DNA from 3 places in the Enterobacter cloacae complex sp. HYC003_NIDB genome. Region 2 is predicted to be linked to each of the others. Evidence: riboswitches for the same ligand, from Rfam matches in the RefSeq annotation. Region 2 holds a riboswitch; each other region holds the start of a gene.
The links. A riboswitch is a leader RNA that binds a small molecule or an ion and turns the genes downstream of it on or off. The one in region 2 is predicted to bind thiamine pyrophosphate.
Positions count from the first base shown of each region.

Region 1: it holds a riboswitch for thiamine pyrophosphate, as region 2 does, so the genes downstream of both, thiC (phosphomethylpyrimidine synthase ThiC) here and thiB (thiamine ABC transporter substrate binding subunit) in region 2, are expected to answer to the same signal.
Region 3: it holds a riboswitch for thiamine pyrophosphate, as region 2 does, so the genes downstream of both, thiM (hydroxyethylthiazole kinase) here and thiB (thiamine ABC transporter substrate binding subunit) in region 2, are expected to answer to the same signal.

Region 1 is NZ_CP114220.1:4,564,062-4,574,493, reverse strand. It holds gene O1722_RS21890 (sensor domain-containing diguanylate cyclase) at 1-499, opposite strand, end outside; gene thiH (2-iminoacetate synthase ThiH) at 838-1,965, opposite strand; gene thiG (thiazole synthase) at 1,965-2,732, opposite strand; gene thiS (sulfur carrier protein ThiS) at 2,734-2,934, opposite strand; gene thiF (thiazole biosynthesis adenylyltransferase ThiF) at 2,918-3,673, opposite strand; gene thiE (thiamine phosphate synthase) at 3,660-4,301, opposite strand; gene thiC (phosphomethylpyrimidine synthase ThiC) at 4,301-6,196, opposite strand; TPP riboswitch at 6,276-6,385, opposite strand; gene O1722_RS21855 (Rsd/AlgQ family anti-sigma factor) at 6,440-6,937, opposite strand; gene nudC (NAD(+) diphosphatase) at 7,033-7,806, shown strand; gene hemE (uroporphyrinogen decarboxylase) at 7,845-8,909, shown strand; gene nfi (deoxyribonuclease V) at 8,919-9,590, shown strand; gene O1722_RS21835 (YjaG family protein) at 9,632-10,222, shown strand; gene hupA (nucleoid-associated protein HU-alpha) at 10,409-10,432, shown strand, end outside.
Region 2 is NZ_CP114220.1:4,069,809-4,080,240, forward strand. It holds gene leuL (leu operon leader peptide) at 99-185, shown strand; gene leuA (2-isopropylmalate synthase) at 277-1,848, shown strand; gene leuB (3-isopropylmalate dehydrogenase) at 1,848-2,939, shown strand; gene leuC (3-isopropylmalate dehydratase large subunit) at 2,942-4,342, shown strand; gene leuD (3-isopropylmalate dehydratase small subunit) at 4,353-4,958, shown strand; gene O1722_RS19525 (Hok/Gef family protein) at 5,050-5,202, opposite strand; gene O1722_RS19530 (sugar efflux transporter) at 5,419-6,597, opposite strand; gene sgrT (glucose uptake inhibitor SgrT) at 6,719-6,871, opposite strand; gene sgrR (HTH-type transcriptional regulator SgrR) at 6,960-8,615, shown strand; TPP riboswitch at 8,652-8,752, shown strand; gene thiB (thiamine ABC transporter substrate binding subunit) at 8,784-9,767, shown strand; gene thiP (thiamine/thiamine pyrophosphate ABC transporter permease ThiP) at 9,743-10,432, shown strand, end outside.
Region 3 is NZ_CP114220.1:1,665,300-1,675,731, reverse strand. It holds gene O1722_RS07915 (FGGY-family carbohydrate kinase) at 1-115, shown strand, start outside; gene O1722_RS07910 (RbtT/DalT/CsbX family MFS transporter) at 212-1,519, shown strand; gene fbaB (class I fructose-bisphosphate aldolase) at 1,574-2,626, opposite strand; gene O1722_RS07900 (nucleoside permease) at 2,875-4,152, shown strand; gene O1722_RS07895 (ADP-ribosylglycohydrolase family protein) at 4,149-5,153, shown strand; gene O1722_RS07890 (PfkB family carbohydrate kinase) at 5,150-6,103, shown strand; gene O1722_RS07885 (GntR family transcriptional regulator) at 6,077-6,823, opposite strand; gene thiD (bifunctional hydroxymethylpyrimidine kinase/phosphomethylpyrimidine kinase) at 6,866-7,666, opposite strand; gene thiM (hydroxyethylthiazole kinase) at 7,663-8,433, opposite strand; TPP riboswitch at 8,469-8,565, opposite strand; gene O1722_RS07870 (YadA C-terminal domain-containing protein) at 9,313-10,431, shown strand.

The DNA.
Region 1 (10,432 bases), 490 kb from region 2:
GTTGGGTGAAATAGTCCAGATAGGGGCGGGTGTAGTGAGGAAAGTTGCTGGCTTCCGCTTGCCCGACAAACCATGGGCGGGTTCTGGCGTCGAACGACTTACTTTTCTCCGTTGGCAGCACTTCCGGCGCGCGCAGATGGCGCCCTTCTGTGTCCGCCAGAGAGATAGACGACACCGTCGGCATCAGGTTCTGCAAATGCATCAACATCTGCAAACCGTGTGTCGGATCGATATTTATTGTCTGATTCACTCTGTCATTACGGGCGAAGTACATCGCAGCGCGACCAAGAATATAGTCATTTTCTCGCAGGATGGATTCGGTATAGTTCACCGCCAGATTATGGGTGAAGTTACCATTAATCTTATGATAATCCTCAAGAAAATCCTTTCTCTGTGAAAGGACGACCAGGACGGCGATCAGCGCGAAACTGAACAGTATCCCCGCGAAGCTGACCATAATTGGCCGGGTAAAAGAGAGCTTTTTACTGTGGAGTGCCATGAGTTGTACATCAATCCAGATGGTAGACGCGTTGCGTCTGTCGATACCCTCAGCATAGTCGCTGTCCGGTTGCTGGTAGTAAATTATACAGAAGGCGATTACCGACGAGATGATTTATCTTAAGCGTAGATAAGAAACGACGTATTTATTGTATCAATTGAATTTTGTTTAAGAGGCGGAGGGCAGGGCGAAACGAGGAAGAAGCATTTTCACCCTGGTCAGCGTCCGTTGCTGACGTGGTTAAGCATAAGAAAACCGGGCAGATCGCCTCAATCGCCCGGTTATGATCTTACGAGCCGCCTCGTAACCTTTTCGCATTTTTGCAGACAGTTTCAGCGCTAATGCGAGGCTCTTCCCAGCCAGCTATCCCAGTCTTTCCACACCGGCTGTAGCCCCTGTGCAGTCAGGGCTTCCGCCACCGCTTCGGGCCGTCGGCCGTCGTGCGGTGCAAACTGTTCCAGTTCCGGGTGATCGTCCGCGTAACCGCCCGGCTGCGTTTTGGAAAAGGCGCTGACGTTATTGATCGCCAGCGGGATCGCGCGATCGCGAAACGCGGGGGATTCACGCGTGGAGAGCGACAATTCCACTTCCGGCGCGAACAGGCGAAATGCACACAGGGTTTGCACCAGCTGGCGCTCATCCATCAGCGAGGCGGGTTCAACGCCTCCCGTACAGGGACGCAGCCGCGGGAAAGAGATGGAATAGCGGCTTTGCCAGTACTGCTGCTGTAGCCACAGCAGATGCTCCGCCACCATATAGCAGTCCACCCGCCAGCTGTCGGACAGACCGATAAGCGCGCCCAGCCCAATTTTATCGATACCGGCGCGCCCCAGCCTGTCCGGTGTTTCCAGCCGGAAGATGAAATCCTGCTTCTTCCCTTTCAGGTGATGCCGGGCATAGGTCGCCTCATGGTAGGTTTCCTGATAAACCATTACGCCGTCCAGCCCGAGGGTTTTCAGCTCTGCATATTCCTCCTGCGACAGAGGCTGCACTTCCATTTGCAACGAGGCAAATTCGCGGCGGATGGCCGGAAGATGCTGGCGAAAATAGTCCATCCCCACTTTGCCCTGATGTTCACCCGTCACCAGCAGGAGATGTTCAAAACCCATCTCACGAATAGCCGCACACTCGCGGGCGATCTCATGCTCATCCAGCGTTTTACGCTTAATACGGTTGCTCATGGAGAAACCACAGTAGGTGCAATCGTTGGCGCACAGGTTAGAAAGATAGAGCGGCACGTAAAAGCTCACCGTGTTGCCAAAGCGCTGGCGGGTGAGGCGTTGCGCGCGCTGGGCCATCGGTTCAAGGTACGCGCAGGCTGCCGGAGAAAGCAGGGCCATCAAATCCTCGCGCGTCAAATGTTTGGCTGTTAATGCCCGCTCTACGTCCGCAGAGGTTTTACTGTTGATGCGTAAGGCAATATCGTCCCAGTTAAGCTGACGCCAGCGATCGGTAAAGGTAGCCATCAGAGCGCCTCCAGAAAATCGGTCAGCGGGCTGGTGGCCTGCGCCTGAACACTGCGCGAGCCGGGGCCGGACTGCCGAGCCAGCAGACCGGACTCCACGGCAAGGCGGAACGCACGCGCCATCATCACCGGGTCGTCGGCCACCGCAATCGCGGTATTGACCAGCACCGCATCGGCCCCCATCTCCAGCGCCTGCGCGGCGTGACTGGGTACGCCGATGCCCGCATCCACCACCACCGGCACGGTCGCCTGCTCAATAATGATTTCCAGCATCGCGCGGGTCTCCAGCCCCTGGTTGGAGCCAATGGGGGCGCCCAGCGGCATTACGGCCGCGCAGCCGACCTCTTCCAGACGCTTACAGAGCACGGGGTCGGCACCACAGTAGGGCAGAACGGTGAATCCCTGCTGCACCAGCTTCTCTGCCGCTTTCAGGGTTTCGATCGGATCGGGCAACAGCCAGCGGGCGTCCGGGTGAATTTCCAGCTTCAGCCAGCGGGTGCCGAGCGCTTCCCGCGCCAGTTGCGCAGCGAAAATTGCTTCCTCGGCCGTTTTCGCACCGGAGGTATTCGGTAAGAGCGTCACGCCTGCCTCCAGTAACGGCGCAAGTATGGCATCGTTGTGCTGACGCAAATCCACGCGCTTCATCGCCAGCGTCACCAGCTGGCTGCCGCTTTCACGAATGGCATCCACCATCAGCTGCGGGGAGGCGAATTTTCCGGTTCCGGTAAACAGATGTGAATCAAAGACTTTGTCGGCAATACGTAACATCTTAGCCCCCTGCGATAACCTGAAACAGCAGGATCTGGTCGCCTTCATTGACCTGCTGATGTTCCCACCGCTCGCGCGGCAGGATCTGTTGATTGAGCGCCAGCGCCGTTCCCGGCTTCAGCTGGCGCAGCGTGTCGAGCAGGGCGGCAACGGTGAGATCGTCGTCGCACGTCATCGGCTCATCGTTAAACAGAATGCGCATTGCGGCCTCCGCATACCGGGCAGTGGCTGGCACGGTTTAACGCCAGATGACGCCAGCCGCTGGAGCGGGCGTCGAACAGCCGCAGCGTGTTGCGTTCTGTCTCCATGCCGCTGAGCAACTTGATGGTCTCCAGCGCCTGAAGAGTACCCATCACGCCCACCACCGGGCCCAGAATGCCTGCCGTGCGGCAGTTACGCTCCGGTTCAGCCTCGTCCGGCCACAGGCAGCGGTAGCAGCCCTGTGCCCACGGCGGCGTAAGCACCATTATTTGCCCACCGAAACCGACCGCGCTGGCGGTGATCAGCGGCGTGTTCTGCGCAACACAGGCCGCGTTGATGGCCTGACGTGTCGCCATATTGTCCGTACAGTCCAGCACCACGTCGGCAAGGGCCACTTCGCGTTGCAGATCTTCCCCGCTCAGCCGCGTCTGGAGTGCGACCAGTTCGATATCGGGGTTAAGCTGGTTCAGCCGCTGGCGCGTAACGTGCGCTTTAGGCTGGTTGATATCTTCTGTCGTAAAGAGAATTTGCCGTTGCAGATTGCTGAGATGTACCTCGTCGTCATCGGCCAGCACCAGCGTGCCCACGCCCGCGCCGGCCAGATACAGCGCGGCGGGGGTGCCTAATCCGCCCAGACCGACAATCAGTACCCGGCTGGCGAGCAGCTTTTGCTGCCCCTCGATGGCGATATCCTCCAGCAGGATCTGGCGGCTGTAACGCATAAAATCACGATCTTTCATCACCTGCTCCTGCCAGTTGTAAAAGCTGCGCGGTGGCGGCCTGCCAGTCTGCCGCCTGGGTGATAGCGCTGACGACGGCGATACTGCCGACGCCGGTCTCCAGCACCGCGGGCGCACGTTCAAGGCTGATCCCGCCGATGGCGACGGTGGGGTAATCGGCAAGGCGCTTAACGTGGGCCGCCAGCTGCGTCAAACCCTGTGGAGCGGACGGCATCTGTTTGGTTTGCGTCGGGAAAACGTGCCCGAGCGCGATATAAGAGGGGCGGGCCGCCAGCGCCACGTCGATCTCCATATCATCGTGGGTAGAAACGCCCAGCCGCAGACCGGCGTCACGGATCGCGTTGAGATCGGTCGTTTCCAGATCTTCCTGTCCCAGATGCACGCCGTACGCCTGGTGTTTAACCGCCAGCCGCCAGTAGTCGTTGATAAACAGGCGGGCGTGGTAGCGACGTCCCAGCGCGATAGCGGCGATCACGTCGGCCTCCACCTCTTCATCGCGTTTATCCTTGATGCGTAGCTGGAGGGTGCGAACGCCAGCTTCCAGCAGGCGGGCGATCCACGCCACGCTGTCCACCACCGGGTAAAGCCCTAAGCGGAAGGGGACAGGGGGGAAATCAGGCTGGTACATTATGCCTCCTCTTTTTTGAGGTAGATTTCGCCGCCTTTCGCGCGGAAGGTTTCCGACATGTCCGCCATGCCGACTTCAATGGTCTGCGCGGCGGCGTAATCGCGTACTTCCTGGCTGATTTTCATCGAGCAGAATTTAGGTCCGCACATGGAGCAGAAGTGCGCAACTTTGCCCGATTCCTGCGGCAGGGTTTCGTCGTGATAGGCGCGGGCGGTGAACGGATCGAGGGCCAGGTTAAACTGGTCTTCCCAGCGGAATTCAAAGCGTGCTTTGGACATGGCGTTGTCGCGAATTTGCGCGCCCGGATGGCCTTTCGCCAGATCCGCTGCGTGGGCGGCAATCTTGTAGGTGATCAGCCCCTGCTTCACGTCCTCTTTGTTTGGCAGCCCGAGGTGCTCTTTCGGCGTCACGTAGCAGAGCATGGCGCAGCCGAACCAGCCGATCATCGCCGCGCCAATGCCTGACGTGAAGTGGTCGTAGCCCGGCGCAATATCGGTGGTCAACGGCCCCAGGGTGTAGAACGGTGCTTCGTGGCAGTGCTCCAGCTCTTCGGTCATGTTGCGACGGATCATCTGCATCGGCACATGGCCCGGGCCTTCAATCATCACCTGCACGTCGTACTCCCAGGCGATTTTGGTCAGCTCGCCCAGCGTGTGCAGCTCGGCAAACTGCGCCTCGTCGTTAGCATCGCGGATGGAGCCAGGACGCAGGCCGTCGCCCAGCGACAGGGAGACGTCGTACGCGGCGCAAATTTCGCAGATTTCGCGGAAGTGTTCGTAGAGGAAGTTTTCCTGATGATGGGAAAGGCACCATTTAGCCATAATCGAACCGCCGCGTGAGACGATACCGGTCAGACGTTTCGCCGTCATCGGCACGTAGCGCAGCAGCACGCCCGCGTGGATGGTGAAGTAGTCCACGCCCTGCTCGGCCTGCTCCAGCAGCGTGTCGCGGAACGCTTCCCAGGTGAGGTTTTCGGCGATGCCGTTGACCTTCTCCAGCGCCTGATAAATCGGGACGGTGCCAATCGGCACCGGGCTGTTACGCAGGATCCACTCGCGGGTTTCGTGAATATAGCGGCCCGTGGAAAGGTCCATCACCGTGTCCGCGCCCCAGCGCGTCGACCAGACCAGCTTTTCCACCTCTTCTTCGATGGATGACGTCACCGCTGAGTTGCCGATGTTGGCGTTGACCTTCACCAGGAAGTTGCGGCCGATAATCATCGGCTCGGATTCCGGGTGGTTGATGTTGGCGGGGATAATGGCGCGCCCGGCGGCCACTTCGTCACGCACAAATTCCGGCGTGATGTTTTCCGGCAGGCGAGCGCCAAACCCTTCACCAGGATGCTGGTGGCGCAGCACTTCGCTGCGGATGCGCTCGCGGCCCATGTTTTCGCGGATGGCGATGAACTCCATCTCCGGCGTGACGATACCCTGGCGCGCGTAGTGCAGCTGGGTGACGCATTTGCCCGCTTTAGCGCGTTTCGGCGTCAGCAGGCCGGTAAAGCGCAGCTCGTCCAGACCGTCGTCGGCCAGGCGCGCGTTGGTATACGCCGAGCTGCGCACGCTCAGTTCTTCGCAGTCGTTACGGGCGTCAATCCACGGCTGGCGCAGTTTTGCCAGACCCTGCTGTACGTTGATAGCAACAGAAGGGTCGCCGTACGGGCCGGAGGTGTCGTATACCGGCACGGCTTCGTTGTCTTCAAACTGCGGGTTTTCTTTGCTGCCGCCGATAAGCGTCGGGCTGAGCTGGATTTCGCGCATCGGCACGCGGATATCAGCCTGTGAGCCGGAAATGTAGATGCGTTTCGAGTTCGGGAAAGCGGTGCCTTCCAGGGTGTCGATGAAGCGTTGGGCGTGTTCGCGCTGTTCGCGGCGGGTCAGTTTTGCAGTAGACATAGCTCATTCCAGATGTGAAGGACATGGCTTGTCAGACGACGGATGAAGCAAGAGAAGATCGCCTCAGGGGCGATACAACAGCAGTGTGACTCTTGTTCCCTTCGCAGGTATTAACCTGATCAGGTTCCGCGGATCCCGAATTAACGGTCTCAGCCCGTGCTTTCACACTGGGCACTCCGACAAGAAAAATCCCCCTCGTGAGAGGGGCGAATGGTTGTAAATTACTCGTTAACGATTAAGAACTCAAGCAGGACGCGCAACGTTATCGCTGGTGCTGATATTCAGGTTGTTGTCCAGCACGAGGGCGATGAGCTTGTCTTCCAGCGTGAATCGCTCTTCCAGCGCTTCGCCAAGGTCGGAAAGCGCCTGCTGAAACTCAAGATAGTTATCGTGATCGATAGCGTTCTCTAGCGTGGAATCGTAGTAGTCCATGATCTGCTGGGTGTTGGCTTCCAGCAGCGGACAGAGTTTGCTGGCCGCTAAATACGGCGTTGTCCCTTCCATTTCGCGGATAATGCGTTCATAAAGGTTGAAATGGCCGTCGGAGAGGTAGTCGACCAGGCTCTGACAGAAGTCGTCCAGCGCTTTTTCATTCAGCCGCATAAAGGATTCTTTGCCAGGCTTAAGACCAACCAGATTGTAATACGCCACGAGTAGATGCTTGCGCACATGTAGCCAGCGATCCACCAGGGTGTTACTTCCTCCAACGCGCTCAGTCAGGCTTTCCAGCTGGTTTAACATGGTCGACTCCATAAGGTTTAGAATGGGATCTGCTTATCCAAAATGTAACCATAATGCTAACAACATGTCAGTGAAGCGAAGGTAGTGCAATAGATATGGATCGTATTATTGAAAAATCAGATCTGGGTTGGTGGATCGTCAGTCACGAACAAAAATTATGGCTGCCCGGTGGGGAGATACCCTACGGTGCGGCAGACATCTTCGATCTCGTCGGCCAACCGGCGCTGCGGATCGGCGAGTGGCAGGGCGATCCGGTATGGTTGATCCAACAGGCTCGTCGTCAGGATATGGGATCCGTCCGTCAGGTGTTGGATCGGGATGTCGGCCTGTTCCAGCTGGCGGGGCGCGGCGTGCAGCTGGCGGAGTTTTACCGCTCGCACAAATACTGCGGCTACTGCGGCCACACCATGCACCCGAGCAAAACCGAGTGGGCAATGCTCTGCGGCCACTGCCGTGAACGCTACTACCCGCAAATCGCACCGTGCATCATTGTCGCCATCCGCCGTGATGATTCCATCCTGCTGGCGCAGCATACCCGCCATCGCAACGGCATTCACACTGTCCTCGCCGGGTTCGTGGAAGTCGGCGAAACGCTGGAACAGGCGGTGGCGCGCGAGGTGATGGAGGAGAGCGGCATTAAGGTGAAAAACCTGCGCTATGTGACGTCGCAGCCGTGGCCGTTCCCGATGTCCCTGATGACCGCGTTTATGGCGGAATACGACAGCGGCGAGATTGTTATCGATCAGAAAGAGCTGCTGGAGGCGAACTGGTATCGCTACGACGATTTACCGCTGCTGCCCCCACCGGGAACGGTGGCGCGTCGCCTGATAGAAGATACCGTGGCAATGTGTCGGGCCGAGTATGAGTAGTGTTACACTGACGGCCTGACGCAATAAGGAACTGCAAAATGACCGAACTGAAGAACGATCGTTATCTGCGTGCGCTGCTGCGCCAGCCCGTTGATGTCACCCCGGTGTGGATGATGCGCCAGGCGGGACGCTATCTGCCAGAGTACAAAGCCACGCGCGCGCAGGCAGGCGATTTTATGTCGCTGTGCAAAAACGCCGAGCTGGCCTGTGAAGTGACGCTCCAGCCGCTGCGCCGCTTCCCGCTCGATGCCGCCATTCTTTTTTCGGACATTCTCACCATTCCGGATGCGATGGGCCTTGGGCTCTATTTCGAAACCGGAGAAGGGCCGCGTTTTACCTCTCCGATCAAAAGCAAAGCCGACGTTGATAAGCTGCCGATCCCCGATCCTGAAGGCGAGCTGGGCTATGTGATGAACGCCGTGCGCACCATTCGCCGCGAACTGAAAGGCGACGTGCCGCTGATTGGCTTCTCCGGTAGTCCGTGGACGCTGGCCACCTACATGGTGGAAGGCGGCAGCAGCAAAGCCTTTACCGTCATCAAAAAGATGATGTACGCCGAGCCGCTGGCCCTGCATGCCCTCCTCGACAAGCTGGCGAAGAGCGTCACGCTCTATCTCAACGCGCAGATTAAAGCGGGCGCGCAGTCGGTGATGATTTTCGACACCTGGGGCGGCGTGCTGACCGGACGTGATTATCAGCAGTTCTCCCTGTACTACATGCACAAAATTGTCGATGGCCTGCTGCGTGAAAACGAAGGCCGTCGCGTGCCGGTGACGCTGTTTACCAAAGGCGGCGGTCAGTGGCTGGAAGCGATGGCGGCCACCGGCTGCGACGCGCTGGGCCTCGACTGGACCACCGATATTGCCGATGCGCGCCGTCGCGTGGGGGACAAAGTGGCGCTCCAGGGCAACATGGATCCGTCCATGCTCTATGCGCAGCCTGCCCGTATCGAAGAAGAAGTGTCGACTATACTGTCTGGTTTCGGCCAGGGCGAAGGCCACGTCTTCAACCTCGGTCACGGTATTCATCAGGATGTACCGCCAGAACACGCTGGCGTATTTGTGGAGGCGGTGCATCGGCTTTCTGCCCAGTATCATAAGTAAGGAGTGGTTATGGATCTCGCGTCGCTACGCGCTCAGCAAATCGAACTGGCTTCATCAGTGATCCGCGAGGATCGTCTGGATACGGACCCTCCGCGGTACATTGGCGGGGCGGACGTCGGATTTGAGCAGGGTGGTGAAGTGACGCGAGCGGCGATGGTGGTGCTGAAATACCCTTCGCTGGAGCTGGTGGAGTACAAAGTGGCGCGTATCGCCACCACCATGCCCTATATCCCCGGCTTTCTCTCCTTCCGCGAATATCCCGCGCTGCTGGCCGCGTGGGAGCAACTCTCGCAAAAACCCGATCTACTGTTTGTTGATGGGCATGGTATCTCCCATCCGCGTCGCTTAGGCGTCGCCAGCCACTTTGGTCTGCTGGTGGACGTGCCGACCATCGGCGTAGCGAAAAAACGCCTGTGCGGCGCGTTTGAGCCGCTCTCTGCCGAACCGGGCGCACTGGCGCCGCTTATCCATAAAGGCGAGCAGCTGGCGTGGGTCTGGCGCAGTAAAGCGCGCTGCAACCCGTTGTTTATCGCCACCGGGCATCGGGTCAGCATGGATAGCGCACTGGCGTGGGTGCAACGCTGTATGAAGGGCTACCGTTTACCTGAGCCAACCCGCTGGGCTGACGCCGTGGCCTCTTCACGTCCGGCATTCATTCGTTGGCAGGAAATTCAGCCGTGATTCAGGTAAACTGCGGCTAATTTTCGATTCGAGACATCATCATGTTACAAAACCCGATTCATCTGCGCCTTGAGAAGCTGGAAAGCTGGCAGCACGTGACGTTTATGGCTTGCCTGTGCGAGCGCATGTATCCCAACTATGCCGCGTTCTGCAAGCAGACGGCGTTTGGCGAAGGCCAGATTTATCGTCGTATCCTGGATTTAATCTGGGAGACGCTGACGGTCAAAGATGCGAAGGTAAATTTTGACTCTCAGCTCGAAAAGCTGGAAGAGGCTATTCCGGCTGCGGATGATTTCGACCTGTATGGCGTCTACCCGGCCATTGATGCCTGTGTGGCGTTGAGCGAGCTGATCCACTCCCGTCTGAGCGGTGAAACCCTGGAACACGCCATTGAAGTCAGTAAGGCATCCATTACCACCGTTGCGATGCTGGAAATGACCCAGGAAGGCCGTGAAATGACCGACGAGGAGCTGCGTGCTAACCCGGCGGTTGAACAGGAATGGGATATTCAGTGGGAAATTTTCCGTCTGCTGGCGGAGTGTGAAGAACGTGATATTGAGCTGATCAAAGGGCTTCGCGCGGACCTTCGCGAGGCTGGTGAGAGCAATATTGGTATAATTTTTAACCAATGAGACAACAAAACGTGATTTAACGCCTGTTTTGTCACTCCTCGACTCTTCCCTTTCGCCCCCCGTCTGGTCTACATTTGGGGGGCGAAAAAAAGTGGCTATCGGTGCGTGTATGCAGGAGAGTGCTTTTTTGGCATTTTCGTCGCACTCGATGCTTAGCAAGCGATAAACACATTGAAAGGATAACTTATGAACAAGACTCAACTGATTGAT
Region 2 (10,432 bases):
ATCCTGCGCTGAGTGGCCGTTTTGCCTGAGAGGGGTTGACATGAGTCGGCGTATCCAGTACCACTAAAAGCATATCGCATTCATCTGGAGCACGATTCATGATTCGCACCCTTCGTTTCACCGGTCTACTACTACTAAACGCATCCACTGTGCGCGGTAGACTGGCGGGCGAAATTCAGCGTTGAATCGTCTTCAGTAAAACTAAAAACCCGCGCCACTGCGCGGGTTTTTTTATGCTCGTAGCAAGGCGCCCTAAGACTGACAAGGACCTAACCCATGAGCCAGCAAGTCGTTATTTTCGATACTACTTTACGTGACGGTGAACAGGCATTACAGGCGAGCCTGAGTGTTAAAGAAAAACTGCAAATTGCGCTGGCCCTCGAACGCATGGGTGTAGACGTAATGGAAGTCGGCTTTCCCGTCTCCTCGCCGGGTGATTTCGAGTCAGTACAGACCATCGCCCGCACCATCAAAAACAGCCGCGTGTGCGGTCTGGCTCGCTGCGTTGAGAAAGATATTGATGTGGCCGCGGAATCCCTGAAAGTTGCAGAAGCCTTCCGTATCCATACATTCATTGCCACCTCCCCCATGCACATTGCAACCAAGTTGCGCAGCACGCTGGATGAAGTGATCGAACGTGCGGTGTATATGGTTAAACGCGCGCGTAACTACACTGATGACGTCGAATTCTCCTGTGAAGATGCAGGCCGCACGCCGATTGACGATTTGGCCCGTGTAGTGGAAGCCGCGATTAATGCCGGAGCCAGAACCATCAACATCCCGGATACCGTCGGCTACACCATGCCGTTTGAGTTCTCTAACATCATCACCGGCCTGTACGACCGCGTACCTAATATTGATAAAGCCATCATCTCTGTTCACACCCACGATGATTTGGGTCTGGCAGTGGGCAATGCCATCGCTGCCGTCCACGCCGGCGCGCGTCAGGTAGAAGGGGCAATGAACGGCATTGGTGAACGCGCCGGCAACTGCTCGCTGGAAGAAGTGATCATGGCGATCAAGGTGCGCAAAGACATTATGAACGTACACACTCGCATCAATCACAACGAAATCTGGCGCACCAGCCAGACCGTGAGCCAGATTTGCAATATGCCGATCCCGGCGAACAAGGCGATTGTTGGTACTGGCGCGTTCGCTCACTCCTCCGGTATTCACCAGGATGGCGTGCTGAAGAACCGTGAAAACTACGAAATCATGACTCCGGAATCCATCGGTCTGAACCAGGTTCAGCTGAACCTGACCTCGCGCTCTGGCCGCGCGGCGGTGAAACACCGTATGGAAGAGATGGGGTATCAGGACAGCGATTACAACATGGATCAGCTGTACGACGCATTCCTGAAGCTGGCTGACAAGAAAGGCCAGGTCTTCGATTACGACCTGGAAGCGCTGGCATTCATCAACAAACAGCAGGAAGAGCCAGAACACTTCCGTCTGGACTACTTCACCGTTCAGTCAGGCTCAAGTGATATCGCTACCGCCTCCGTCAAGCTGGCCTGCGGCGATGAAATTAAAGCGGAAGCCGCCAACGGTAACGGACCTGTGGATGCCATTTACCAGGCGATTAACCGCGTCACCGAGTACGACGTTGAACTGGTGAAATATGACCTGACGGCTAAAGGGCACGGTAAAGACGCGCTGGGCCAGGTTGATATCGTCGTCAACTATAACGGTCGCCGTTTCCACGGTGTGGGTCTGGCGACAGATATCGTTGAATCCTCCGCGAAAGCGATGGTGCATGTCCTGAACAACATCTGGCGCGCCGCCGAAGTCGAAAAAGAGTTGCAACGCAAAGCTCAGAATAAAGAGAACAACAAGGAAACCGTGTAATGTCGAAGAATTACCATATTGCTGTGTTGCCGGGCGACGGTATTGGTCCGGAAGTGATGGCACAGGCGCTGAAAGTACTGGAAGCCGTACGTTCGCGTTTTGCGATGAAAATTACCACCAGCCACTACGACGTGGGCGGTATTGCGATTGATAACCACGGTACGCCACTGCCGAAAGGGACTGTAGAAGGCTGCGAAAATGCCGATGCCGTGCTGTTTGGTTCCGTGGGTGGCCCTAAGTGGGAACATTTGCCTCCAGCAGAGCAGCCAGAGCGCGGCGCGCTGCTGCCGCTGCGTAAACACTTCAAACTGTTCAGCAACCTGCGTCCGGCGAAGCTGTACCCGGGGCTGGAAGAGTTTTGCCCGCTGCGCGCCGATATCGCCGCCAACGGTTTCGACATTCTCTGCGTGCGTGAGCTGACCGGCGGGATCTACTTCGGGCAGCCAAAAGGCCGCGAAGGCAGCGGTCAGCATGAGAAAGCGTTTGATACCGAGGTCTATCACCGTTTTGAAATTGAACGTATCGCGCATATCGCGTTTGAGTCAGCGCGCAAACGCCGCCGTAAAGTGACCTCTATTGATAAAGCGAACGTGCTCCAGTCGTCTATTTTGTGGCGCGAAATCGTCAGTGAAGTTGCCAGGCAGTACCCGGACGTTGAGCTGTCACATATGTATATCGACAACGCAACGATGCAGCTGATCAAAGATCCGTCCCAGTTTGACGTGCTGCTGTGCTCCAACCTGTTCGGCGATATTCTCTCGGATGAGTGCGCCATGATCACCGGCTCCATGGGCATGCTGCCCTCGGCCAGCCTGAACGAAGAAGGCTTTGGCCTGTACGAACCGGCGGGCGGCTCCGCGCCGGATATCGCAGGTAAAAACATCGCCAACCCGATTGCGCAGATCCTCTCCCTGGCTCTGCTGCTGCGCTACAGCCTGGATGCAGGCGATGCAGCAACCGCAATTGAAAACGCCATTAACCGGGCATTAGAAGAAGGCGTCCGTACCGGTGATTTAGCACGCGGCACGGCGGCAGTCAGTACCGATGAAATGGGCGACATCATTGCCCGCTATGTCGCTGAAGGGGTGTAATCATGGCTAAGACGTTATATGAGAAGTTGTTTGATGCGCACGTTGTTTACGAAGCACCAAACGAAACCCCACTGTTGTACATCGACCGTCATCTGGTACACGAAGTGACCTCTCCTCAGGCATTTGACGGCCTGCGCGCGCATAAGCGCCCGGTGCGTCAGCCGGGTAAAACCTTTGCCACGATGGATCACAACGTTTCCACCCAGACCAAAGACATCAATGCATCTGGCGAGATGGCGCGTATCCAGATGCAGGAGCTGATTAAGAACTGTAACGAGTTTGGCGTGGAGCTGTACGATCTGAACCACCCCTATCAGGGTATCGTCCACGTAATGGGGCCTGAGCAGGGTATTACTCTGCCGGGCATGACCATCGTCTGCGGCGACTCCCACACCGCGACGCACGGCGCATTTGGCGCCCTGGCGTTCGGGATTGGGACCTCTGAAGTTGAACACGTTCTGGCGACGCAGACCCTGAAGCAGGGCCGCGCCAAAACCATGAAGATTGAAGTGAAGGGTAAAGCCGCGCCGGGTATCACCGCGAAAGATATCGTGCTGGCGATTATCGGCAAAACCGGCAGCGCAGGCGGCACCGGTCACGTCGTGGAATTCTGCGGCGACGCTATCCAGGCGCTGAGCATGGAAGGTCGTATGACCCTGTGCAACATGGCCATTGAGATGGGCGCCAAAGCAGGCCTGGTGGCCCCAGACGAAACCACTTTCAACTATGTGAAGGGGCGTCTGCATGCGCCGAAAGGTCAGAATTTTGACGACGCGGTAGCGTACTGGAAAACCCTGAAAACGGACGAGGGGGCAATTTTTGATACCGTTGTGACGTTACAGGCGGAAGAGATCGCCCCGCAGGTCACCTGGGGCACCAACCCGGGCCAGGTGATTTCCGTCAACGACAGCATTCCTGACCTGGCCTCCTTTGCCGATCCGGTCGAACGTGCCAGTGCGGAAAAAGCGCTGGCCTATATGGGGCTGAAGCCCGGCGTGCCGTTGACCGACGTGAGCATTGATAAAGTGTTCATCGGCTCCTGTACCAACTCCCGTATTGAAGATTTACGCGCAGCGGCAGAAATTGCTAAAGGCCGCAAAGTGGCGCCGGGCGTGCAGGCGCTGGTTGTGCCGGGCTCCGGGCCGGTGAAAGCCCAGGCGGAAGCGGAGGGTCTGGATAAGATCTTTATTGAAGCAGGCTTCGAGTGGCGCCTGCCCGGCTGCTCCATGTGTCTGGCCATGAACAACGACCGCCTGAATCCGGGCGACCGCTGTGCCTCCACCAGCAACCGTAACTTTGAAGGCCGTCAGGGCCGCGGTGGGCGCACCCACCTGGTCAGCCCGGCAATGGCCGCCGCTGCGGCAGTCACCGGTCATTTCGCCGATATTCGCAGCCTGAAATAAGGAGACAATCATGGCAGAGAAATTTACCCAACATACGGGCCGGGTTGTCCCTCTGGACGCCGCTAACGTCGATACTGACGCGATCATTCCTAAGCAGTTTTTGCAGAAAGTGACGCGCACGGGTTTTGGTGCGCATCTGTTCAACGACTGGCGTTTCCTCGACGATAAAGGCGAAGTGCCGAACCCGGAATTCGTCCTGAACTTTCCGGAATACAAAGGGGCTTCCATTCTGCTGGCGCGGGAAAACTTTGGCTGCGGATCGTCGCGTGAACATGCGCCCTGGGCATTAACCGACTACGGCTTTAAGGTGGTTATCGCCCCGAGCTTCGCGGATATCTTCTACGGCAACAGCTTCAACAACCAGCTGCTGCCGGTGACGCTGAGTGACGAACAGGTCGATGAACTGTTTGCGCTGGTGCAGGCGAATCCGGGGATTTCGTTTGAGGTGGATCTGGAAGCGGAAGTGGTGAAAGCAGGGGATAAGATCTACAGCTTCAGCATTGATGCGTTCCGCCGCCACTGCATGCTGAACGGTCTGGATAGCATTGGCCTGACGCTGCAACACGAAGAGGCTATCTCCGCTTACGAGAAAAAACAGCCTGCGTTTATGGGTTAAAGGCAATGGCCCGCAGGGCGCGGGCCATTGATAAGGGTGCGTTGAGGCTCAACCACTCTGGAGAGGCGGGGAAAACTCCCCGCCAATACTGCTAACGTTTTGCTTCGTAAGCCAACACTGCCGCCAGCTCTGTTTTCTCCTGTCTGAAGTGCAGCTCACACAGCGAGTCGCGCACCATCCAGGTGAAGATCAACAGCGTCGTACAGATCAGAAACAAACCTAACAGCAGAGTACGTTTTGGCATTCCAGCCTCCTTATTGCTTTTCGGCAATGAAGAGACTAACCTCGCAATGATCGTTGTGAAGTTTGTCTCCCCATCAGTTTTTTGATGTGGGACTCTCCACTGTTTGCCTCTTGCGAAAGCCTGAGGCAAACAGCCTCAAGCACCCGCCACGCACTCTATGCGCCTTCTCGGCGCCTGTCAGAAAATCGTTTCATTTCGTGAAGCCGCCTTCCAGAATCAAACGTCTTTTACCCGGCACGTCAGTATCAGCGTGACAAGCGAAATCGCTGCGATCACCCAGTACACGGATGCATGCCCATAGCTTTGCGACAGCGCCCCCTGAATTACCCCTGCCAGAATCACGCCGGTAGAGATACTGTTGGTAAACAGCGTGGTCGCGGAGCCTGCGCGCCCCGGCATTAAATCCTGGAACCAGAGCATGCCTATCCCGGCAACGATGCCGATAAATACCGCGTTAAACAGCTGTAACGCCAGCAAGGCTTCACGCGAATGGAACAGGTTCAGCCCCGCGTAGAACAGTACCCCGGCCGCCACGGCGACGACCATCATCCGACGCTTTCCGAAACGTTTGACGTAGTAACCCGCCAGAATCATCGCCGGGATCTCCAGCCCGGCAGCGGTGCCCATCAGAATACCCGCCAGCTTGTCGGGCAGTCCCAGATCGCTGCTGATCCACAGCGGCATATCAATAATGTACATGGTGTTGCAGGTCCACATCAGCGTGGAGGCGATAAACAACATGCGGACGTTTTTATCCTGCCAGCCGCTCACCTGCGTGATGGGCTTGTCCGTCACCTGCTCTACGCGCGCCACCGATGGCAGCGCAAAGGCTATCAGCGCCAGGCTGATGACAAAAATCCCCGCCGCGATGGAAAACATGGTGGTGAAGCCGTAGTTCAGCGCCAGCATAAACGCCAGCGGCGGACCGATGACCCACGCGAGAGAGAGCTGCGCACGCATCACCGAGCTGAACATCACCACTTCCCTCGCCGAGCTGTCGGCGTACTCCCGGGCCAGGGCGAACAGTTGCGGCATCGCGGTGTTCGCCAGAGAGGCCAGCAGCACGCCGCAGGTAATGAGCGTCAGGTAATGGCGGTTGAAGGCAAACAGCAGCGCGTTGCCCACGGCCATGGCGCAACAAAAGAGGATCAGCTTACGGCGATCGCCCTGGCTGTCGGATCGTTTCGCCAGCCACAGGCTGACGAGGATCCCGGCAATGGCGTTGACGGTGTAGAACAGACCCACCCAAAACGGCTGCGCCCCCACCTCGCGGCTGAGAAACAGGCTCAACGTCGGCGCCTGTAGCGCGCCGGCCACGCCCATCATGAAGGCCACCAGCATAAAAGCGGCGTACACGCCATTCAGGCGTCGCCCCATCGTCATCAACCAGAGCATGCGCAAGTCCTTATGAAAGCGAATCGAAATTGGGTGAAATAGTAAACGAAAAAAGCCAGCAAAAAACATTTTGCTGGCAGGTGATTAGCACCAATACTCAGTCACACATGATCGAGGCGAGTTAGCGAGAAGAGGTCGGTTTCGTAACGTCCCACTGCATCAGATCTTCCAGTATTCTCAGCCGCTGCTCTGCGCACTGGCGGGCCAGCCAGGACACTCCCTTTGTCGCTGAAAAATAGTGCTGATAAAACTGACGTGCGGTAGACCTCTTCATAATTTACCTCCTCGCTTCATCGAAAAGGATTATTGGCTTAATATAGGGATTAATAAATTGCTGATTTTTTGTCAGGAGTTCCCCTTTTATGCCTTCCGGTCGTCTGCAACAACAATTTATCCGCCTCTGGCAGTGCTGCGAGGGGCAATCGCAGGAGACCACGCTGAACGAGCTGGCCGAGCTCCTCAACTGCTCCCGGCGTCATATGCGCACGCTCCTTAATACCATGCAGCAGCAGGGCTGGCTAAACTGGGAGGCCGAAGCCGGACGCGGCAAGCGTTCGCGCCTGACTTTCCTTTATACCGGCCTGGCGTTACAGCAACAGCGAGCGGAGGATCTGCTGGAGCAGGACCGCATCGATCAGCTGGTCCAGCTGGTGGGCGACAAAGCCGCCGTGCGCCAGATGCTGGTCTCGCATCTGGGACGCAGCTTTCGTCAGGGACGCCACATTCTGCGGGTACTTTACTACCGCCCAATGAAAAATCTGTTGCCCGGTACGGCGTTACGTCGCTCTGAAACCCACATGGCCCGGCAGATTTTCAGCGGCCTGACGCGGATAAATGAGGAAAACGGGGAACTGGAAGCGGATATTGCCCATCACTGGCAACAGGTGTCTCCGCTGCACTGGCGCTTCTTTCTACGCCCCGGCATTCATTTCCACCATGGACGCGAGCTGGAGATGCGCGACGTTATCGCCTCTTTAGAGCGCGCCCGCACGCTGCCGCTCTATTCGCATATCACGCGGATCCACTCCCCAACGGCCTGGACGCTGGATATTGAGCTTTCGCAGCCGGACAAATGGCTTCCGTGGCTTCTGGGCTACGTGCCATCAATGATCCTGCCTGCCGAGTGGCGATCCCTGAACAATTTTTCCAGCCAGCCGATTGGTACGGGCCCCTACTCCGTTTCACGGAACAACAGTAATCAACTGAAGATCCGCGCCTTTGATGATTACTTTGGCTATAGGGCGTTGATCGACGAAGTGAACGTCTGGGTGTTACCGGATCTCAACGAAGAGCTGAGCGCAGGCCTGACCCTGGAAGGGCCAACAGCCGGTGAAAAGGCGTTCGAAAGCCGCCTGGAGGAGGGCTGCTACTACCTGCTCTTTGATGGCCGCAGCCATCGCGGGGCAAACCACGACGTCCGCAGGTGGATAAGCCATATTCTGGCGCCCGCTAACCTGATTTATCACGCAGAGGAGCAATACCAGACCTGGTGGTTCCCGGCCTATGGCCTGCTCCCACGCTGGCACCATGCGCAGCCCGTCCGCAGTGAAAAGCCTGCCGGACTGGAGATCATCACCCTCAGCTACTATCGCGATCACATTGAGCACCGTTTTCTGGCGAGGATCATGAGCACGCTGCTGGCAGCCGAAGGCGTGACGCTGGCGATTCAGGAAGTCGATTATGATGAATGGCATCGCGGAGACGTCATCAGCGATATCTGGCTCAACAGCGCAAACTTTACGCTGCCGCTTGATTTCTCGCTCTTTTCTCACCTGTACGAGGTGCCCCTGATTCAGCACTGTATCAACCGGGACTGGCAGCAGGACGCCGCGCGGTGGCGGGCGGGAGAAATGGATCTGGCCGCCTGGTGTCAGGAATTACTGACCGGGCAGACGATCGTACCGCTGATTCACCACTGGCTGCTGATCCAGGGGCAGCGCAGCATGCGCGGCCTGCGGATGAATACCCTCGGCTGGTTTGATTTTAAATCCGCCTGGTTTGCGCCGCCGGAGCCATAACGCTTTCGTAATATTCACCAAATCATTACAATAGCGCCGTTCTCAACGGGGTGCTGCATCACTGATGTGCGCTGAGATAATACCCGTCGAACCTGATCCGGATAACGCCGGCGAAGGGATTTGAGGCTGTCTCTCAAAATCCTTTGCCACTCAACCCTGAGGTGCAAAGTGTTAAAAAACGTTCTTCCTCTGCTGGCGCTGTTTGCGCTGCCTGTTTTTGCTAAGCCCGTTCTGACGGTCTACACCTACGACTCCTTCTCCGCCGACTGGGGCCCCGGCCCGGTGGTAAAAAAAGCCTTTGAAGCCGACTGCAACTGCGAGCTGAAATTCGTGGCGCTGGAAGATGGCGTCTCGCTGCTCAACCGTCTGCGCATGGAAGGCAAAAACAGCAAAGCCGACGTGGTGCTCGGGCTGGATAACAACCTGCTGGAAGCCGCCACCCAAACCAGACTGTTCGCCAAAAGCGGTGTGGCGTCAGATGCCGTCAACGTACCGGGCGGCTGGAAAAACGACACCTTCGTTCCCTTTGATTACGGCTACTTTGCGTTTGTCTACGATAAAAACAAGCTGAAGAATCCGCCCAAAAGCCTGAAAGAGCTGGTCGAAAGTGACCAGAAATGGCGCGTAATTTATGAAGATCCGCGTACCAGCACCCCGGGTCTGGGGCTGCTATTGTGGATGCAGAAAGTCTACGGGGATAAAACGCCGGAAGCGTGGCAGAAGCTGGCCGCGAAAACCGTTACCGTCACCAAAGGCTGGAGCGAAGCCTACGGCCTGTTCCTGAAAGGCGAAAGCGATCTGGTGCTGAGCTACACTACCTCTCCGGCCTACCACATTATCGCCGAGAAGAAGGATAACTACGCCGCCGCGAACTTTGCTGAAGGGCATTATTTGCAGGTGGAAGTGGCCGCCCGCACCGCCGCGAGCAAACAGCCGGAGCTTGCCGAAAAATTCCTGAAATTTATGGTCTCCCCGGCATTCCAGAATGCTATTCCGACAGGAAACTGGATGTACCCGGTCACTGACGTTGCGCTGCCGGCAGGCTTTGAGCAGCTAAACAAGCCGCAAACCTCACTGGAATTTACGCCGCAGCAGGTTGCCGCCCAGCGCGCCGCATGGATTAGTGAATGGCAACGCGCCGTCAGCCGCTGATCCCCGGCTGGTTAGTTCCCGGGCTGCTCGCCGCCATACTGATGGTGGTCGTCAGTCTGGGTGCATTCCTTGCGCTGTGGTTTAACGCGCCAGAGAGCGATCTGCTCGCCCTCTGGCACGACAGCTATCTCTGGCACGTCATCCGTTTCTCCTTCTGGCAGGCGTTTCTCTCCGCGCTGCTGTCGACGATCCCGGCCATTTTCCTTGCACGCGCCCTCTATCGCAGACGTTTCCCCGGCAGGCTTGCCCTGCTGCGGCTGTGCGCGATGACGCTGATCCTGCCCGTGCTGGTGGCGGTGTTCGGTATTCTGAGCGTCTACGGTCGGCAGGGCTGGCTGGCATCCCTCTTCAACCTGCTTGGTCTGGAATGGACCTTCTCCCCTTACGGCCTGAAAGGCATTCTGCTGGCGCATATTTTTTTCAATATGCCGATGGCGACGCGTCTCTTTTTACAGGCGCTGGAAAACATTCCCGGAGAGCAGCGTCAGATTGCCGCCCAGCTTGGCATGCGCGGCTGGTCGTTCTTCCGCTTTGTCGAATGGCCGTGGCTGCGACGCCAGATTGCCCCGGTGGCCGCGCTAATCTTTATGCTCTGCTTCGCCAGCTTCGCGACCGTGCTTTCTCTCGGCGGCGGGCCGCAGGCCACCACCATTGAGCTGGCGATC
Region 3 (10,432 bases), 2.4 Mb from region 2:
ATTTACCCACGTGGATAAATATTTCTATCCGCAAGCGAACTATCAGTCCCTTCATCTGCGTCGATACGAGGCTTATAAGCAGTTACAACAGACTGCGACAGTAATCAGAGAATAAATACACGTCAGTATATTTAGAGAAAAAGACAATAAGAAAACTCACGCCGGAATATTTCCGGTGTGGGCTTACCTGTACGCTACAAACGAGGTCAATATGTCCGAAATAAATAAACAGTGGCTGGGATTGCCGCTGAACCTGCTATGGGGATATCTGGCGATCGCGGTCTTTATGACGGGTGACGGTTTCGAGCTGGCATTCCTGTCGCACTATATTAAATCACTGGGCTTCACGCCTGCTGAAGCCTCTTTCGCCTTCACGCTCTACGGTCTCGCGGCGGCGCTCTCCGCGTGGATCTCCGGCGTGGTGGCTGAAATCATCACCCCGCAAAAAACCATGCTGATTGGCTTCGTGCTGTGGTGCGTTTTCCACGTCCTGTTTCTCGTTTTTGGTCTGGGTCAGGCAAATTACGCATTAATGCTGCTGTTTTACGGGATCCGCGGCCTGGCCTATCCGTTATTTTTGTACGCCTTCATCGTGGTCATTATTCATAATGTGCGTAGCGATAAATCCAGCTCGGCGCTGGGCTGGTACTGGGCGGTTTATTCCGTAGGTATTGGCGTGGCGGGCAGTTATATTCCGAGCTTTACCATTCCGCACATCGGGGAGATGGGCACCCTGTGGCTGGCACTGGCGTTTTGTCTGGCGGGGGGAGTCATCGCCATGGTATCCCTGCGCAGCGTCAAAACCCCAACGCACATGCATAATCTCTCCACCCGGGAAAAATTCGCCGAGCTGGGCCGTGCGGCGACGCTGCTCTACACCAACCGCAGTATCCTGCTCTCCAGCATGGTGCGTATCATCAACACCCTCTCCCTGTTCGGGTTTGCCGTCATCATGCCGATGATGTTTGTTGACGAGCTGGGCTTCACCACCTCCGAGTGGCTTCAGGTCTGGGCGGTATTCTTCTTCACCACCATCTTCTCGAACGTCTTCTGGGGCGTGGTGGCGGAAAAAATGGGCTGGATGCGGGTGGTGCGCTGGTTTGGCTGCATCGGGATGGCGCTCTCGAGCCTGGCGTTTTACTACATTCCGCAGCACTTCGGGCATAACTTTGCCATGGCGCTGCTCCCGGCCATCGCGCTGGGGATTTTTGTGGCGGCCTTCGTACCGATGGCGGCGGTGTTCCCGGCGCTGGAGCCGCGGCACAAGGGGGCGGCGATTTCGGTGTATAACCTGTCAGCCGGTCTGTCTAACTTCCTTGCGCCGGCGATTGCCGTGGTGCTGCTGCCCTGGTTCAGCACGCTCGGCGTGGTCATCGCCTATACGGTGCTTTATCTGCTGGCTTTTGTTCTGTGTGCCTTTATCCGCGTCACGCAGCCGGGCTTAGAAAAAGCAAATAGCAGCAAGAGAGGGATGGCGGGTCTGCTGAATACTCCTCATCCTGAAACGCTGAAGGAGTAAGCGAGAGAACTTTCCTGCCGGGTCACGCTTATCCCGGCAGGAAGATGCGTGCGATTAGGCAATCGTCACTTTATTGTCCAGATAGACATCCTGAACCGCATTAATCAGCTTCACGCCGTCGGCCATGGATTTTTTAAACGCTTTGCGGCCCAGGATCAGCCCCATTCCGCCGGCGCGTTTGTTAATCACCGCCGTGCGCACCGCGTCGGTCAGATCGGTTTCACCGCCTGCTGCACCGCCGGAGTTAATCAGCCCGGCGCGGCCCATGTAGCAGTTAGCCAGCTGGTAGCGCACCAGATCGATAGGGTTGTCGCTGGTCAGCTTGCTGTAGACGCGGTCGTCGGTATAGCCAAAGTTCACCGCTTTATACCCGCCGTTATTCTCGGCCATTTTCTGTTTCACGATGTCCGCGCCGATGGTTGCCGCCAGGTGATTTGCCTGACCGGTCAGATCCGCTGATACGTGGTAATCCACGCCGTCTTTCTTAAACGCGTTGTTACGCAGATAGGCCCACAATACGGTCACCATCCCCAGCTCGTGCGCGCGCTCAAACGCGGCAGAGATCTCTTCTATCTGCCGACGCGACTGCTCAGAGCCAAAATAGATAGTCGCCCCGACCGCTACCGCACCCATGTTGAACGCCTGTTCGACGCTGGCGTACAGTGTCTGGTCGTATTCGGTTGGGTAGCTCAGGGTTTCGTTGTGATTCAGCTTGACGAGGAACGGAATGCGGTGAGCATAGCGGCGGGAAACGGAGGCCAGCACGCCATACGTCGATGCCACACAGTTACAGCCCGCTTCAATCGCCAGCTCGACAATGTTTTTCGGGTCAAAGTAGAGCGGGTTAGCTGCAAACGACGCTCCCGCCGAGTGCTCTACGCCCTGGTCAACGGGCAGAATGGAGAGATACCCGGTCCCGCCCAGACGACCGGTATTATAAAGCGTCTGCATGTTTCGCAGTACGGCAGGCGGACGGTTGTTGTCGACCATGACGCGGTCTACGTAATCATGGCCAGGCAGATAAAGCTGGTCGGCTGGAATGGTCATACAACGATGCTGTAAAAGGCTGTCGGCGTCTTTGCCAAGCAGTTGCGCAATATCAGTCATAGTGATGCTCCCGTAAGTCCGACATGATGTCGGAGCGTGTGATCCAAGCCCACGTTTTTGCAGGCAGACTAAGCCTGGTACCGACTTAACCTATTTTCCACCATTTGCAACTTTTTTAAGCACAATCTGCTGGCTCGTTTCGTGTACAACATTTTTGTTACACTGATCAAACAATCGCCTTAAAGGTATTTAAAAGGTATTATCACATGGTATGTTACATGCGTACCTCTGACATGCAGGATTAAAAAATGAAAACGAAAGTCCAACTGTCATTCATGATGTTCGTTGAATGGTTTATCTGGGGCGCATGGTTTGTGCCGCTGTGGCTGTGGCTGAGTAAGAGCGGGTTTACCGCCGGGGAAATTGGCTGGTCGTACGCCTGTACCGCGATTGCCGCGATCCTCTCTCCCATCCTTGTCGGCTCGCTGACGGACCGTTTCTTCGCCGCCCAGAAAGTGCTGGCCGTGCTGATGTTCGCTGGCGCGATTCTGATGTATTTCGCAGCACAGCAAACCCAGTTCAGCACCTTCTTCCCGCTGCTGCTGGCCTACTCCCTGACCTATATGCCGACCATCGCGCTGACCAACAGTATCGCCTTCGCGAACGTCGATGACGTGGAGGCTGATTTCCCGCGCATTCGCGTGATGGGCACCATCGGCTGGATTGCCTCCGGCCTGGCGTGCGGCTTCCTGCCGCAGATGATGGGCTATAGCGACATCTCTGACACCAATATCCCGCTGCTGATGACCGCTGCCAGCTCCCTTCTGCTTGGCGTCTTCGCGCTGTTCCTGCCGAATACCCCGCCGAAGAGTACCGGCAAGCTGGATTTCAAAGTGATGCTGGGGCTGGATGCGCTGATCCTGCTGCGCGATAAAAACTTCCTGGTGTTCTTCTTCTGCTCGTTCCTGTTCGCCATGCCGCTGGCCTTCTACTATATCTTTGCCAACGGCTATCTCACCGAAGTGGGGATGAAAAACGCCACCGGCTGGATGACCCTCGGCCAGTTCTCTGAAATCTTCTTCATGCTCGCTCTGCCATTCTTTACCAAACGCTTTGGTATTAAGAAGGTCTTGCTGCTGGGCCTGATCACCGCCGCCATTCGCTACGGTTTCTTTGTTTACGGCGGCGCCGAGCAATACTTCACCTACGCCCTGCTGTTCCTCGGCATTCTGCTGCACGGCGTAAGCTATGACTTCTATTACGTCACCGCGTACATCTACGTGGATAAAAAAGCGCCCGTGCACATGCGCAACGCGGCGCAGGGCTTGATCACGCTGTGCTGTCAGGGCTTTGGTAGCCTGCTGGGTTACCGTCTCGGCGGCGTGATGATGGAAAAAATGTTCGCATATAAAGAGCCGGTGAATGGGCTGACCTTCAACTGGGCCGGAATGTGGACGTTTGGTGCAATCATGATTGTGGTGATTGCCGTGCTGTTTATGCTGTTTTTCCGCGAATCGGATAAAGAGATCACCGCAATTGAGGTGGTTGATGGCGATACCGCGCTGACACGAGAGGAAGTTAAATGAAACAAGACCGTATTCTCGGTGCTCTTTACGGGCAGGCGTTAGGGGATGCGATGGGGATGCCGTCGGAGCTGTGGCCGCGCAAGCGGGTGAAAGCGCACTTCGGCTGGATCGACCGTTTCTTACCCGGCCCGGCTGAGAATAATGCCGCCTGTTACTTTAAGCAGGCCGAATTTACGGATGATACGTCGATGGCGCTGTGCCTGGCCGACGCGATTATCGAATGCGACGGGGAAATTAACCCTGACGTTATCGGTAAGCATATTCTGGACTGGGCGCTGGATTTTGACGCGTTCAATAAGAATGTGCTCGGCCCGACCTCCAAAATTGCCCTGAACGCCATCCGTGACGGCAAGCCGGTGAGCCAGCTGGAAAACAACGGCGTCACCAACGGGGCGGCGATGCGCGCCTCCCCGCTGGGATGCCTCCTGCCAGCCACGCGTCTGGCGCACTTTGTGGAACAGGTTGCGTTAGCCTCCAGCCCGACCCATAAATCGGATCTCGCCATCGCCGGTGCGGTGGTGATCGCCTGGGCGGTTTCACGCGCTATCGACGGCGAGCGCTGGCATCACATCGCCGATGCCCTGCCGGGTATTGCCCGTGCGGCGCAGGAGGAGAACACGACCACCTTCAGCGCATCGCTTTCCGCTCGTATTGAGCTGGCCCTGAAAACCGTGCGCGAAGCCAACGGTACCGAGTCCGCCAGCGAGCAGATCTATCAGCTTATTGGCGCGGGCACGAGCACCCTTGAGTCCGTTCCGGCGGCGATTGCGATGGTCGAACTCGCGGGCACCGATCCGAACCGCTGCGCGGTGTTATGCGCCAACCTGGGCGGTGATACTGACACTATCGGCGCGATGGCAACGGCCATCTGCGGTGCGCTGCACGGTGTACAGGCCATTGATCCGGCACTCAAAAACGAACTTGATGCCGTAAACCGGCTCGATTTCAGCCACTACTGCGAAAAACTGCTGCACTTCCGGGAGCAAAGGGAGGGCGTATGAGTGCTTTTGCCCGCCGTCTCGAAACCCTCCACGCCACGCGCCCCGTAACGGTACTCGGCGCGGCGGTCATCGACGTGATTGCCGACGCCTACGCCCTGCCCTGGCGCGGGTGTGATATCGAGCTGAAGCAACAGGGAGTGAATATTGGCGGCTGCGCGCTGAATATCGCCATCGCCCTGAAGCGGCTCGGCATTGCTGCGCAAAACGCCCTTCCCGTCGGCCACGGCGTGTGGGCCGATATTATCCGTAACGCCATGGCGAAGCAGGATCTGCACAGCGCCGTGGAAGCGGAAACGGGCGATAACGGCTGGTGCCTGGCGCTGGTGGAGCCTGACGGTGAACGGACCTTTATGTCGTTTAGCGGCGTGGAGAACCAGTGGCAGCAGCGCTGGCTGGACGGGTTAAGCGTGCCGGCAGGGAGCCTGATCTCTTTGTCCGGCTACCAGCTGGCGTCCCCCAGCGGTGAGCTGCTGACGGCCTGGCTGGAAAGTCTTCAGGATGCGACGCTCTTTATCGATTTCGGTCCGCGCATCGCGGATATTCCCGACCCGCTGATGGCGCGGATCATGGCCTGCAAACCAATCGTCTCGCTCAATCGTCAGGAGGCGGAACTTGCCGCCGAATGGCTTGGCGTAAACGTGGAAGAGCTCGGCACACGGTGGCAGCAGAGGTTTGGCGCTGCGCTGATCGTACGCCATGATAAAGACGGGGCGGTCTGGTACGACGGTGACGCTTCCGGACACGTTCCGGCGTTTCCTGCTACCGTGGTCGATACCATCGGCGCGGGTGACAGCCATGCGGGAGGTACCCTTGCCGGGCTGGCCGCGGGATGGTCACTGCCAGAGGCGGTGCAGCTTGGCAATGCCGTAGCCGCCTGGGTAGTCAGCCATCGCGGTGGCGACTGCGCCCCCACGCGCGAGGCCCTACTCCTCGCACACAAAGACGTATAGGTCGCTGCGGCAGTAGCTGATGCTGTACTCAATTGGCCGGTGCTGTTGATCGAGCGCGACTTGCTTGATCACCAGCACCGGTATCTTATCGTCCATCTTGATATGCGCCTGAAACTCGCTGTCCGGCATCCGGGCGCTGACGCGGGAACGGGTGCGCTGCGGAAAGATATTCTGGCTGCGGAAGTAATCGTAAAGCGAGACGCCGATGTCGTCCGGATTGGGGATTAATCCTACCGGTACCCAGGACTCCTCTATTGATACCGCATCGTCATCCACGTAGCGGATGCGCTTAAGCAGAAATACATCGCTGTCCGGCGCAAGGGAAAGGTGACGGGCGATCTCCTCCGGACATTTCACGACGCGTTTATTAACCCACAGCGTGTTGGGCGTTTTGCCCCGCAGCACCACCTGCTGAGAAAACCCGCGCGCCTCTTTTAGCGAATATTCAAAGATATTGTTGATTTGCGTACCGTATCCACGCGCGCGGGTGACGACGCCGGCCTCTTCCAGCGCCTGCATCGCTTTACGCACCGTAATGCGCGACACACCGGCCAGCTGGCTCAGATCGCGCTCGCCCGGCAAAATATTACCGTGCGCGAGCACGCCGCTGCGTACCGCGTTTTTAACCGTTTCGGCAAATTTCAGGTACAACGGCGTGTTGTCCGGTGCGGCAATTCGTTCCTTGAGTTGAGCAATTAACCGGGTATGCGCTTGTTCCATCTCTGTTTTTCTCTGGCATAAGGTTTTATGCCAGTATACGGCTTACCACCATGCATGAAAATGGTGAACCGGCCCAATACCGTGACCCACTTCCAGAGAATCGGCTTTTGCCAGCGCGCACGAGAGCCAGATCTTCGCCTCCTGCACCGTATCCGCCCAGTTCGCGTTTCGGGGACGCAGCGCCGCCAGCGCCGCCGAGAGCGTACATCCCGTGCCGTGGGTGTTTTTGGTCTGTACCCGCGGGGCGGTGAAACGTTGAGCGCCATCGCGGGTGAAGAGCCAGTCCGGGCTTTCTGCATCATCAAGATGACCGCCTTTCATCAGCACCGCGCTGCATCCCATCGCCAGCAGCGCATTGCCCTGCTCTTTCATCTCACGTTCGTTTTGCGCGTGTGACGCATCCAGCAGCGCGGCGGCTTCAGGGAGGTTTGGCGTGATCAGCGCCACCTGCGGCAGCAGCTTTTTACGCAGGGTGTCGACGGCAGAGGCGGAGAGCAACGGATCGCCGCTTTTGGCCAGCATCACGGTATCGAGCACCACGTTTTTTATCTGATAACGTTTGAGACGTTCAGCGACCGCTTCAACAATGTCCGCCTCTGCAAGCATGCCGATTTTGGTGGTGTCGATGCGTACATCGCTGAATACCGAATCCAGCTGTGCGGCGACAAAATCCGGCTCAATACGATATACCGACTGTACACCGCGCGTGTTTTGCGCCACCAGCGCGGTGATAACCGAGCATCCGTAAGCGCCGAGCGCAGAGAAGGTTTTCAGGTCTGCCTGGATCCCCGCTCCGCCGCTGGGATCGGTTCCCGCAATAGTCAAGGCATTAATGCGTGTCATACCAGCTCCTCCAGCGCGTAAAGCGCATCCAGAAACGCCGGGGCAAAGCTGCCGGGGCCCCGGCTGTGAGTCAGTGCAGCTGACCCTGCGCGCTTCATAAAGCCGCAGGCTGCCGTCGCATTATCAAGCCTGTCGCCAGGCAGCGAACAGCAGGCGGCGACGACCGCCGAGAGCGCACAGCCTGTTCCCACCACGCGGGTCATCAGCGGGTCGCCGCCCGCGACCGTACGGGTTCGCTGACCATCAGTGATGTGATCCACTTCTCCTGTGACGACCACAACGGCATGGGTCTGACGGGCGAGCGTCTGCGCAGCGGTCAACGCGCTCGCCGCCGTATCGGTGGAATCAACCCCGCGCCCGCCCGCACTCATTCCGGCAAGGGCGAGGATTTCGGAGGCGTTTCCACGAATGGCCGCAGGTTTAAGGGACAATATTTGCTGGCAAAATCGGGTGCGGTACGCCAGCGCGCCAACCGCAACCGGATCCAGAACCCAGGGCGTACCCGCGGCTACCGCGCTCTCAATGGCCCGACGCATCGACTGGGCGCGCGGCGCGGTGAGTGTACCCACGTTGATGAGCAGAGCATCGGCAAGCGCGGCAAACTGTTCCGCTTCCTCGGCTTCGATCACCATTGCCGGGGAAGCACCCAGCGCGAGCAAAACGTTGGCGGTGAAGGTCTGCACGACATCGTTGGTCATACAGTGCGTGAGCGGGGAACGGGTTCGGAATTGATGTAAAACGTGTGAGTCGAGCAGGTCAGGCTGCATGGTTTCGCTCCTGCCGTGCGTGAAGAAGCGATGACCGGGTAGGCATCTGACTTCCCTACGCTGGCATTATCCAGATCAGGTAATACGGGTATTTCTCAGCCTTCACAAAGAAGGGCACCCCGAGTCAAATAAATTACAATACAATCAGTTACATAAAAAGAATATGTAGGTACTTAGTGTAACCGTGGCCATAGGCAGGGCGCAAGATGTTTCGTTTTATCAAAGCAGGTATTACACCTGAAATCCGCAAACTATATAAAGAATGTCTTCTTTAACTCCCCTGTTCTGAATCTCACCAGGTACAACATATATAGCCACATAATACTGACAGCAACTATCTCAACAATTATGAAAAAGAGAACCCTTCGCCTGATCATCATTCTGCACACCAGACGCCCAGCTTTTCCAACACCCTCCCATTTAAAACTTACGTTACGTTCTCCTGATACTTTTCTGGTTTTTTTCCACCTCAAAACTTACTGATTCAATGTAAACTTTCAGTTTCACACACTAATGCTTTCAAATGAAATCATATCCCAAAACTAACAAACGAGTACATTTAAAGAACATTAAAATCAAATTGAAATAAAATTTCATTTTTATCATCAAGTTAAATATAGAGACTAAAACAATCATCAGCAACCTTTTGTTTTTAATAGAAAAAAAATAAAACACACGTACCTTATCCACTTTTAATCATTCAAATAAATCTTGATTTAAATCAATATTTTTAGGTGCAAAATAACTATAGTTCAGCAATGAAATTAAATAAATACAAAAACCCTTAAATACTTAAACTTACCCGTTTTGCTCTGCACAACCAAACGTAAGCCATAACGCTAATGTGATTTTTTCTTTCTAATGATGTGAGCCTTTTAAATGAAATTCTTCAACAAAGCAGTAATCGCTGTCATTGGTACTCTGTTTGCCAGTATCGTTGATAATGCTAATGCTGCGTCTGCTGTTCTGTATGATCAAAATAACCCTGCTTCAGGTTTTCACCTTAATGGTACAGATAACCGTGTATATGATTTAGATGTTGTTGAGAGTGATAATAATCGCCAGGCTATCCAGATTTACAACCTGCAAGGCGATCGCGAAAAACTGCAATCCTCAATTGATTCCACTAATACTAACGTAGCGGGTAATACGTCATTACTGAACCAGACGATTACTAATGTGAATAACATCAATGCAGATCTGCAAGCTAACAAAACTTTGTTAAGCACCGGCATTACTACCGCTCAAATCAGCGCTAATGATGCTGATAGCACCGCTCATACTGCGTTAGCTGCTGCTGGAAATGCTCAAATCACCGCAGACAACAATGCAAAAAATATTGCTGTCGTGGCAGATCAAACACGTATCAATAGCGGGTTAATTAGTATTAACGATACCCGTATCACTGCACTTGAGAATGCACCAGTGCCGAAAGATGGTATTGATGGTAAAGAAGGTGCAAAAGGTGATGCAGGTGCTCAAGGGATTCAGGGTGTAGCAGGTGCTATCGGGGCTGAAGGTAAACCCGGAGCTAAAGGCAATGATGGTAAAGATGGTGCTGATGGTAAAGACGGTAAAAACGGTGTAACAACAATCATCACGAAGAAAGAAGTTGATACAGCTACTATCAACAAAATTAAATTACTCAATACTCAAACAGCGGCACAAGCTGCTGACCTGAAAGCCACTCAACATGTTTTTGCCCAAGCACAATCTTCAAGCAATGCTCAATTCAAAAGCCTGCAAAATGAAGTTGACGAGAACAAGAAAGAAGCGCGTAGCGGCGTTGCCTCTGCTATCGCTCTCGCTTCCATGCCACAAGTAGAGAAAGAGCAATCTGTAATGTTCTCCGCCGGTGTGGGGTCATTTAAGAATGAGCAAGCTATCAGCGCAGGAGCATCTTTCCATGCAGGTGAACACGCTGTAATCAAGGCTGGTATAAGTGATTCTACAAACAGCGATCTTGCTATGGGTGCAGGCATCGGTATTGGCTTTTAAA